3 regions of the Streptomyces sp. NPDC003456 genome follow, and region 1 is predicted to be linked to each of the others. Evidence: riboswitches for the same ligand, from Rfam matches in the RefSeq annotation. Region 1 holds a riboswitch; each other region holds the start of a gene.

What was found. A riboswitch is a leader RNA that binds a small molecule or an ion and turns the genes downstream of it on or off. The one in region 1 is predicted to bind cyclic di-AMP.
Region 2: another riboswitch for cyclic di-AMP. It lies ahead of ACFYWG_RS04955 (peptidoglycan DD-metalloendopeptidase family protein); the one in region 1 lies ahead of ACFYWG_RS29165 (transglycosylase family protein).
Region 3: another riboswitch for cyclic di-AMP. It lies ahead of ACFYWG_RS32365 (transglycosylase SLT domain-containing protein); the one in region 1 lies ahead of ACFYWG_RS29165 (transglycosylase family protein).

What each region holds. Positions count from the first base shown of each region.
Region 1 is NZ_JBIAOK010000007.1:388,279-391,542, reverse strand. Features, by position in the region: gene eno (phosphopyruvate hydratase) at 1-901, opposite strand, end outside; gene ACFYWG_RS29165 (transglycosylase family protein) at 1,303-2,016, opposite strand; cyclic di-AMP (ydaO/yuaA leader) riboswitch at 2,021-2,187, opposite strand; gene ACFYWG_RS29160 (transglycosylase family protein) at 2,416-3,264, opposite strand, start outside.
Region 2 is NZ_JBIAOK010000001.1:1,193,906-1,197,169, forward strand. Features, by position in the region: gene ACFYWG_RS04950 (SGNH/GDSL hydrolase family protein) at 1-143, opposite strand, end outside; gene ACFYWG_RS04955 (peptidoglycan DD-metalloendopeptidase family protein) at 387-1,319, opposite strand; cyclic di-AMP (ydaO/yuaA leader) riboswitch at 1,324-1,480, opposite strand; gene ACFYWG_RS04960 (tyrosine-protein phosphatase) at 2,125-2,922, shown strand; gene ACFYWG_RS04965 (DUF6126 family protein) at 2,938-3,057, opposite strand; gene ACFYWG_RS04970 (helix-turn-helix domain-containing protein) at 3,054-3,264, opposite strand, start outside.
Region 3 is NZ_JBIAOK010000010.1:12,891-16,154, reverse strand. Features, by position in the region: gene ACFYWG_RS32370 (HAD family hydrolase) at 24-872, shown strand; gene ACFYWG_RS32365 (transglycosylase SLT domain-containing protein) at 836-1,639, opposite strand; cyclic di-AMP (ydaO/yuaA leader) riboswitch at 1,643-1,812, opposite strand; gene ACFYWG_RS32360 (polyprenyl synthetase family protein) at 2,321-3,264, shown strand, end outside.

The sequences.
Region 1 (3,264 bases):
GCTTGTCGGTGATGGTCTTCCAGCCCTCCCAGTCGTCCTCGAACAGCGGGTCCTCGATGGAGACGAGCGGGTACGCGTCGACGAGCTCCGCGTAGTACTCGGTCATCTCGGCCGCCGAGCGCTCCTTGCCCTCGAAGGTGTAGACGCCGTCCTTGTAGAACTCGGAGGCGGCGACGTCGAGGGCCAGGGCGATCTGCTCGCCGGGGGTGTAGCCGGCCTCGTTGATCGCCTCGAGGATGAGGTCGAGGGCTTCGCGGTTGGAGCCGAGGTTCGGGGCGAAGCCGCCCTCGTCGCCGAGGCCGGTGGCCAGGCCCTTGCTCTTCAGGACCTTCTTCAGCGTGTGGTAGACCTCGGCGCCCCAGCGCAGGGCCTCGGAGAAGGACTCCGCGCCGATCGGGGCGATCATGAACTCCTGGATGTCCACGTTGGAGTCGGCGTGCGAGCCGCCGTTCAGGATGTTCATCATCGGCACCGGCAGCAGGTGCGCGTTGGGGCCGCCCAGGTAGCGGAACAGCGGCAGGTCGCTGGCCTCGGAGGCGGCGTGGGCGACGGCGAGCGAGACGCCGAGGATGGCGTTGGCGCCCAGCGAGCCCTTGTTGTCGGTGGCGTCCAGGTCGAACATCGCCTGGTCGATCAGGCGCTGCTCGGTGGCGTCGTAGCCGACCAGCTCCGGGCCGATCTGCTCGATGACCGCGAGGACGGCCTTCTCCACACCCTTGCCGAGGTAGCGGTTCGAGTCGCCGTCGCGGAGCTCGATGGCCTCGAAGGCGCCCGTGGAGGCGCCGGACGGGACGGCGGCACGACCGGTGCTGCCGTCGTCGAGGCCGACCTCGACCTCGACCGTGGGGTTGCCTCGGGAGTCCAGGATTTCCCGGGCTACGACGACGTCGATGGACGGCACGAGCATCTCCTTCTTATGTGACGCGGTGACGCGGGTCGCGTGGACCCGGCGGGGTGCGGGCCGTGGTGGCTCGCGACATGAGCCTAACCGGCTCCGGGCGATCGGCCACCGGGTCGCCCACCCCATGGACAGAACCGAGAGTAAATTGTTTCCGAACGGAACAAAGCAGGTTCGCCCAGACCGGCCGAAACTCCGCCGCCGCGGCCGGGGCCGGACATGACCCCGCCCCGGCGCGTACGGGGGGTACACGCACCGGGGCGGGGTGTCCGTGGGGACGGGGGCCGCCGTCGGGCGGGGGGCCGCCTGTCAGGGCGGGGCCTCCCGCGAGGGCGGGGCCGCCGGACGGCCGGACCGCAAGTGAGCGCGGTGCGGACCGCCCTGCGGCGGTCGGGCGCTGCTGCTTACTTCAGGTGCAGCTGCTGGCCCGGGTAGATGAGGTTGGCGTCCTCGACGATGTCCTTGTTCAGCTGGAACAGCTTCTCCCAGCCGCCCTTGACCTTCTCCTCGGCGGCGATGGAGCTGAGGGTGTCGCCCTTGACGACCTTGTACTCGCCGTCGCCCTTCTTGACCTTCTTGCCGGTCGGGGTGGTGACGGTCTTCTTGGCGGCCGGGCGCTCGTCGGAGCGGGAGGCCGGCTGCGGCTGGGTCTCGCGGGACTCGGTGCTCTGCTGGCTCTGCTGGCTCTGCTGCGAGGTGCCGGCGGAGCTGCCCAAGTCGCCGGTGGAACCGCCGCCGGTGTAGGCGGCGCTCGACAGGCCCTTGCCGCAGACGGGCCAGGCGCCCTTGCCCTGGCCGGCGAGGACCTTCTCGGCGATCTCGATCTGCTGCGCCTTGGTGGCCTGGTCGGCGGTGGAGGCGTACTTGGTGCCGCCGTAGCCGGCCCAGGTGGAGGCGGAGAACTGCAGACCGCCGTAGTAACCGTTGCCGGTGTTGATGGACCAGTTGCCGCCGGACTCGCACTGGGCGACGGCCTCCCACTCGGAGGCGGTGGCGGCGGAGGCGTTGCCGGCCGCCATCAGCGGAGCGGCGACGGCGGCGGAGGCGACACCGGCGACGGCGATGGCGCGGGTGGCCTTGGACGGACGACGGTGCTTGCCCTTGCCGGAAAACAGCATGGATGGATCCCCTCACCGACGCCTGCGAGGTGAGCTGTCGGGTTCGGGCCGGTTGAGTTGCCCGGCCACGTCCCTCACGGGACGCGGCTCCACCCCTAGCCCTTCCGGCTCGACGAACCGGTCGGGCACCTACCTTGGGTCCCCCGCTCCTGCCTACGGCGCTTGACGCGACGACTGTTCCCGTGCGGCCGCTGGCAGGATTCGGCGTTGCGGCAGCCGGGGCTCGCGGTGACGAGCGGTCACGACCGTAGACAGGCGATCGCCGGAATTTCAAAGACGATCAGGGCTTCTGAGATCTATCTCTCACCGTGCCGATACGGGACATAGGCCGCGAAACATGGCGTGAACTCGCGGCATTTCGGGGCGACTTCCGCCGCCGTTCCCGCACTGCCCGAACGGCTACTTCCCGTCCGTTTCGTCCTCCGCCGTGAGCGTCTGACCGGGCAGAACGAGGTCCGGTTCGCTCTCGGCCCCCTTCTCGTCGCCGTCGTAGAACTCGTCCCATCCGCCGTCGATCCGGAGGGAGTCGGCGATGGACCAGAGGCTGTCCCCGACGCCGACGATGTAGGCGCCCTCGGACTGCTCTTCGGACGCCTCCTCGCCGCGCGAGGCGTGCCGGCCCGAGGACCCTCCCGCATGGCCGTCCGCGGACTCGGCGCTCTCGTCGGCGCTGGGGCCGCGGTGCCGGCCGGAGCCGGTGTCGGCCGCGGCCGAAGACTCGGCGCTCGGACGGGACTTGCCGGAGGGGGCACTCTCGGGCGTGGCCGACTTCGAGCCGCCGGAGCCCTTGCCGGCGGCACGCGAGCCGGGCGACTTGTCGGAATTGGCTGTTTCATCCGGAGATGCCGACGGCGCGTCAGACGACGCCGCGCCGGACGGAGAAGAGGACGGGGACGTCGCCGACGGGGAGGGCGTGGCGGAAGACCTGGACGATTGGGGTGAGTCGAGCAATCCGCGCGAATCAGTCGGAGCGGATTCATCGGACGAGTCGGACTCGCCGGACGAGCCCTTCTCCAGACCGGAGAGGAGCCCGCAGGTGTGCCAGGCGCCGGCCCCCTGGTCGGCGAGGATTCTCTCGGCGACGGCTATCTGCTGCGAGCGGCTGGCCAGGTCGGCGCTCGGGGCGTGGTCGAGCCCGCCGTAGCTCTCCCAGTCCTCCTGGGACAGTGCGAGGCCGCCGAAGTAGCCGTTGCCGCTGTTCTGGCTCCAGGCCCCGCCGGTCTCGCAGTCCGCGATCCGGTCCCAGGT
Region 2 (3,264 bases), on a different contig from region 1:
GCGTACCGGAAGTCGCCCTCGGGCCGCAGGTCGGCGAGCAGGACGGCGAACCGGTCGGCCCAGCCGACGAACGCCCCGTCGGGACCGGGGTCGCCGACCCCCTCGGTGAAGCTGTCCCCCAGCGCCACGTACGACCCGATCACTGCTTTGCTGTCACTCTTCGAATCGTCTGCCACAGCCGTTCATGATTCACCCTCGAATGTGACCTACGCGACCGTAGGCAAGGCTTGACGGACGGTGAGAAAGGCCACTTACCAAGGGTTCGCCAACTCCGGAACACGCAGGCCCCCGCGGGCGTTGCGCCTGGAACTCGGAACACACCGAAGGCCGGACCCGGGGAACGGGGTCCGGCCTTCGACGGCGTGTCAGGCAGGTGGTGAGGCGGGTCAGCCGACGGAGACGCCGTGCGAGCGCAGGTAGGCGACCGGGTCCACGTCCGAGCCGTAGTCCGGCGTGGTGCGGATCTCGAAGTGCAGGTGCGGCCCGGTGACGTTGCCGGTGGCGCCCGACAGGCCTATCTGCTGCCCGGCGGTGACGGTCTGGCCGGCCGAGACGGACAGCTGCGACAGGTGGGCGTACTGGGCGTAGTTGCCGTCGCTGAGCTTGATGACGACCTGGTTGCCGTACGCGCCGCCCCAGCCGGCGGAGACGACCGTGCCCGCGCCGACGGCCTTGAGGGAGGTGCCGGTCGGGACGACGAAGTCGACACCGGTGTGGTAGCCGCTGGACCACATGCTGCCGGACATCCGGTAGGGCGTGCCGACGGTGGCGCCGTCCACCGGCGCGGCGAAGCCGGAGGCGTTGCTCTGGGCGGCGGGCTTGGCGGCTGCGGGCTTGGCGGCGGTGTCCGCCTTGGGGGCGGAGTCCGCGGACGACCGGGTGGACGACTTCTTCGCCGGCTTCTCGGCGGGGGCCTTCGGCGCGGGCTTCGCCGGGGCCTGACCCGCGGCGGCCTTCTTGCCGATCGAGAGCTTCAGGCCCGGGTGGATCAGCGACGGGTCGTCGCCGACGGCGTCGCGGTTGTCCGCGTAGAGCTTCTTCCAGCCACCGCTGACGTGCTGGTCGTCGGCGATCTTCGCGAGGTAGTCGCCGGCCTTCACGGTGTACGTGCGGGTGCCGGCGGCCTTGTCGGCGGTCTTCTTCTCCGCGGCCGGAGCGGACTGGACCGCCTTCTCCGGAGCCGTCTGCGGGGTGGCGGCGTGGGCGCCGGCGGCCCCCATGAGCGGCAGTGCGAGAGCGGCGCCACCGGTACCGGCGACGGCGATGGAACGGGTGAAACGCTGGGTCTTGGGACGGCGGTGCTTACCCTTCGCGGGCATGGCGAATTCCTCTCCGTCGCCTGCGAGGTGAGCTGTCGGGTGCGGGCTGGAGATGCCCGGCCGCGCCGAGGCGCGGCTTAACCCCAAGCCGTTCCGGGAACCGGAACAGGCGTGGTACCTGTGGGTCCCCCGCTCCTGCCGTGCGTCGGGTCAGTGTGTGCGGGCTCCGGGCGGCGGCAGGATTAGGCGTCCGTCCGGATCGGTGTGGAACGTAAGCGACCGGGACGCGAAGGGACAAGCTTGCGGTTGCGGGTGACGGTGTTTTTTGTGGGACGCCCGCGCATTCCCCGTCACCGAGCGTGGATTTCCGATCTTTCCCTTTCCTCAACACCCCTGCTGTTCGCCCGAATTACGTGCACATGGCGACAACGCATCGTCACGGATATGACGATGGTCACGCGACTCCTCCCCATCTCCTTTACGACCGGGGCACGTTATGGCGAAGCGGCCTAAGCGCCTCATTCGGACAGAACGGCCACTTCTCCTCAAGGTGGGCGACGCAGCAACAGGACGAAGCGGCGGGAAATTCGCCCGTTTCACGGCATTGGCACGCTTGCTCCTGCTTCAGTCCGCTCAAGAGCACGCCCCGATGACGCGGGCGGCCCCCACGCGCGCGGAGTGGATCCGGATGGCGCCCTGCCGGACGGCGAGCCGGTTCGAGCGGTCCGGTGGCGCCCGAGGCGCACACCCGCAGGACCTGGGACAGCGCCTGTGGACGACCTCGTTGCCCCAGGCAGGCATGTCGTATCGTCGAGTCGTGCCCGCCGGCGAGCCGCGGCGGCGGCACCGATGGGGAGGAGCCCTCGTGACGCAGCAGGTCCCGTCGACCGAGCCGGAGCTGACCGGAGTGCGCAACTTCCGCGATGTCGGCGGACTGCCGACCGTGGACGGCCGGCGGGTGCGCCAGGGCGTGCTGTTCCGCAGCGGCCACCTCGCCCACGCGACCGGCGAGGACGCCGCCTTCCTGACGGCCCTGGGCCTGCACACGATCTTCGACTTCCGCAACGCGGCCGACCAGAAGCTCGAAGGGCCGGACGTCACGCTGCCGGGCGTGCGCAACGTGAACCTGCCCCTGAGCGACCCGGCCGACGGCGCCGAGTTCTGGAGGATGGTCCGCGACGGCGACCTGGACCAGCTGCGCGCGATCCTCGCCGACGGCAAGGGCGCGGCCCGGATGATCGCCTCGTACCGGTCGATCATCAAGGACCGCACCGCCGAGCACTCGCGCGTGCTGCACGCCCTGGCCGAGGACAGCGTGCCCGCACTCATGCACTGCGCGGCGGGCAAGGACCGCGCGGGCCTGTCGGTGGCGGTGACGCTGCTGGCGGTGGGCGTCGAGCGGGAGGCGATCGTCGACGACTACCTGAAGTCGAACGCCAAGCACCGCCGCTACAAGGTCCACCGCAGCAGCTCGCACGCCTCGGCCTACTCCCCCGAGGTCATGGAGCTGCTCAGCCCCCTCTTCGACGCCCGCGCCGAGTACCTGACGGCCGCCTTCACGACCATCGAGGAGACCTGGGGCGGCGTCGACGCCTATCTGGAACAGGGCCTCGGGCTCACCCCGCGGACCCGGGAGCGGCTGCGCGAGCGGCTCCTGGACTGAGGCCCCGGACCGGGCCTACTTGGCCCCGACCTCGAACAGCAGGTAGATGAACGCGGCGAAGACGTGCCCGAGGATGAGGTAGACCAGCAGGCGCACCCACAGGGCCCGGGGGAACTTCTCCTCGAAGTCGCTCATGTCAGGTCTCCAGGGTTGGGGCCCAGGCACAGGGCGGCCGTCGGGCTCTGCAGCAGGGTGTGGACGAAGAGCAGATCGACGCCGTCGTGGTCCTCGGCGGCGATGCGGTGCGGGGTCAGCGAGTCGAAGTGGGCGCTGTCGCCGGGCCCCAGGCGGTGCACGGTGTCCGCGAGGCGCAGCCGCAGCCGGCCCCGCAGCACGTGCAGC
Region 3 (3,264 bases), on a different contig from region 1:
TGCACTGTCCGTATTCTCTGATCATGGCCGCACCCCTCGCTTATTCACTCATCGCCACCGATCTGGACGGGACGCTGCTGCGCGGCGACGACACCCTGTCCGACCGGTCTCTTGCCGTGCTCGCGCGGGTGGCGGACGCCGGCGCCCAGCACCTCGTGGTGACGGGCCGCCCGGCGCCCAGAGTGCGGCCCCTCCTGGACGACCTGCGCTGCACGGGGCTCGCGGTGTGCGGACAGGGCGCGCAGGTGTACGACGCCGGCGCGGACCGGCTGCTGTGGTCCATCACGCTGGACCGGGAGCTGGCGGAGACCGCCCTGGGCAAGATCGAGGCCGAGGTGGGCCAGGTGTACGCGGCGGTCGACCAGGACGGTGTGGACGGCCTGACGCTCATCGAGCCGGGCTACCTCATGCCGCACCCGACCCTGCCCGCGGTCCGCGTCGAGCGGCGCGACGACCTGTGGTGCGCGCCGATCAGCAAGGTGCTGCTGCGCCACCCCTACCTGTCGGACGACGAACTGGCGGCGACGGCCCGTTCGGTGGTCGGCTCACTGGCGACGGTCACGATGTCCGGGCCGGGCACGGTGGAGCTGCAGCCGTGCGGGGTGACCAAGGCGACGGGCCTGGCGCTGGCGGCGGAGCACCTGGGGCTGCGGCCCGAGGACACCCTGGCCTTCGGTGACATGCCCAACGACATCCCGATGTTCGACTGGGCCGCGCGCGGGGTGGCGATGGCCAACGCCCACCCCGAGCTGAAGGCGGTGGCCGACGAGGTGACCCTGTCGAACGAGGACGACGGCATCGCCGTCGTCCTCGAGCGACTGCTGGGCGGGGCGGCTCAGTACGGGCCGTTGACGTTGTCGATCGAGCCGTAGCGGTCGGCCGCGTAGTTGCAGGCCGCCGTGATGTTGGCGACCGGGTCGTACGGGTCGAAGGGGGTTCCGTCCACGTGGTAGGCGGCGAAGGTCGGGTCGATGACCTGGAGCAGCCCCTTGGACGGGGTGCCCTTGGCCGCGTTCGAGTCCCAGTTGTTGATCGCCAGGGGGTTGCCGGAGGACTCGCGCATGATGTTGCGGTGGATGCCGTCGTAGGTGCCCGGGATCCCCTTCTGCGCCATGATGTCCAGCGCCTCGCGGATCCAGCCGTCCAGGTTGTCCGCGTAGGTCTTCGCGGAGGCCTGGGTGGCCTGGGCGACACCGCCGGCGGGCTTCACCGCGGGCGCGGCGGCCGGCTTCACGGCGGGCTTCTCGGCGGGCGCCGACGACGGGGCCGCCTTCTTCCCGGGGGTGGTGGCCTCGGCGCCCTTCACCTTCAGCTTCAGACCCGGGTGGATCAGCTTCGGGTTGTCGCCGACGGCCGCGCGGTTGTCCTTGTACAGCTGCTTCCAGCCGCCGGAGACGTCGTGGGTGTCGGCGATGCGGTAGAGCGTGTCGCCCTTGGCGACGGTGTACGTCAGCGACTTCGCGGGCTGGGCGGCCTGCGGCAGGACGTGCGCGGCGGGCGCGCTCTGCGGCTCGGCGGCGACGGCGTGGGCCGCGCCGAGGAGCGGCAGGGTCAGGGCCGCCCCGCCGGTGCCGGCTGCGACGACACCACGGGTGATCGGGTTCATGCGGGCGCGACGGTGCTTGCCTCGTCCGGGCATGGCGATGTTCCTCTCCGGCGCCTGCGAGGTGAGCTGTCGGGTTCGGGCCGGGAGGTGCCCGGCCGCGTGCGGCACCGTGTGCCGTGCGCGGCTTCACCCCGAGCCGTTCCGCGGTGCGGACCGGCGACGTACCTGGGTCCCCCGCTCCTGCCCTGCGTGAGTGAGTCGGTTGATGGGTGTCCGGGCGGTGGCAGGATTCGGCGTCCGCCGGACAGGGCGGGAACGTATGCGAGAGCACATGTCGGGAACAAGCACCGGAGTCACATATGACGCTTGTTGACCTTGGTCGACCGGTATGGGGCAGCTTGATCCTTTGCATTGGCCAAGGCTCAACTCGCGTGCCGGGAAAGGGCGTAGGAGCGGCGGTCTGCCACGGGCCGTGAAAGGGTGGGCGTGATTCAACTCACTGATCACGCCTGGTGGAGCAAATTCCGCAAACGGCGATTCGCTTACTCATAAGGGCAAATCAGGCATAGGTCACTACCTCCGGGTAAGGCGATAAATGTCTGCTCATATGACCTGATCGAAAACATTGCGGTCGTGATCGGATACCACCCGGCCTGTAACCATGGGCGCTGGCGGTGATCGAAACGTGACCGGATACGCTGACTCGAGTGAGGGCAGCGACCTATCGACAATCCGCGTAAGCACCGGCAGACACCAGCAGACAGGAGACCCCTCGTGACCGACGTCGGGCCGTTCGGGCTGAGCGTGCGGGACCAGGCTCTGGAAGCCGATGTCCAGGCCGGACTGACGGCTGTCGAGGAAGGCTTGCTCGAGGCCACCAAGAGCGAGGTGCCCTTCATCACGGAGGCCGCCCAGCACTTGGTGCGCGCCGGCGGCAAGCGGTTCAGGCCGCTGCTCGTGATGCTCGCCGCCCAGTTCGGCGACCGGTACGCGCCGGGGATCGTGCCCTCGGCCGTCGTCGTGGAGCTGACCCACCTCGCCACGCTGTACCACGACGACGTGATGGACGAGGCCGCCGTGCGCCGCGGCGTCGCGAGCGCGAACACCCGCTGGGGCAACTCCGTCGCGGTCCTCACCGGCGACTTCCTCTTCGCCCGCGCCTCGCACATCCTGGCCGACCTCGGCCCGGAGGCCGTGCGGGTGCAGGCCGAGGCGTTCGAACGGCTGGTGACCGGCCAGATCCTGGAGACCGCCGGACCGCAGGACGGCCGCGATCCCGTCGAGCACTACCTCGACGTGCTGGGCGGCAAGACCGGCTCGCTCGTCGCCGTCTCGTGCCGGTTCGGCGCGATGATGTCCGGCGCCGACGAGGGGGTCGTGCACGTCCTGACCCAGTACGGCGAGCGGCTCGGTGTCGCCTTCCAGCTCGCGGACGACGTCCTGGACATCGCCTCCGACTCCCACGAGTCCGGCAAGACCCCCGGCACCGACCTGCGCGAGGGCATCCCCACCCTGCCGGTGCTCCGGCTGCGCGAGCGGGCCGCCCGGCTCGGCCTCGCCGAGGACGTCGCCCTGTGCGAACTGCTCGACTCCGACCTCACCGACGACGCCCGGCACGCCGAGGCGCTGCGGCGCCTGCGCGCCCACCCGGCGCTGGAGCAGGCCCGCCAGGACACCGTCCGCTACGCCCGGGACGCCCGCTCGGCGCTGGCGCCGCT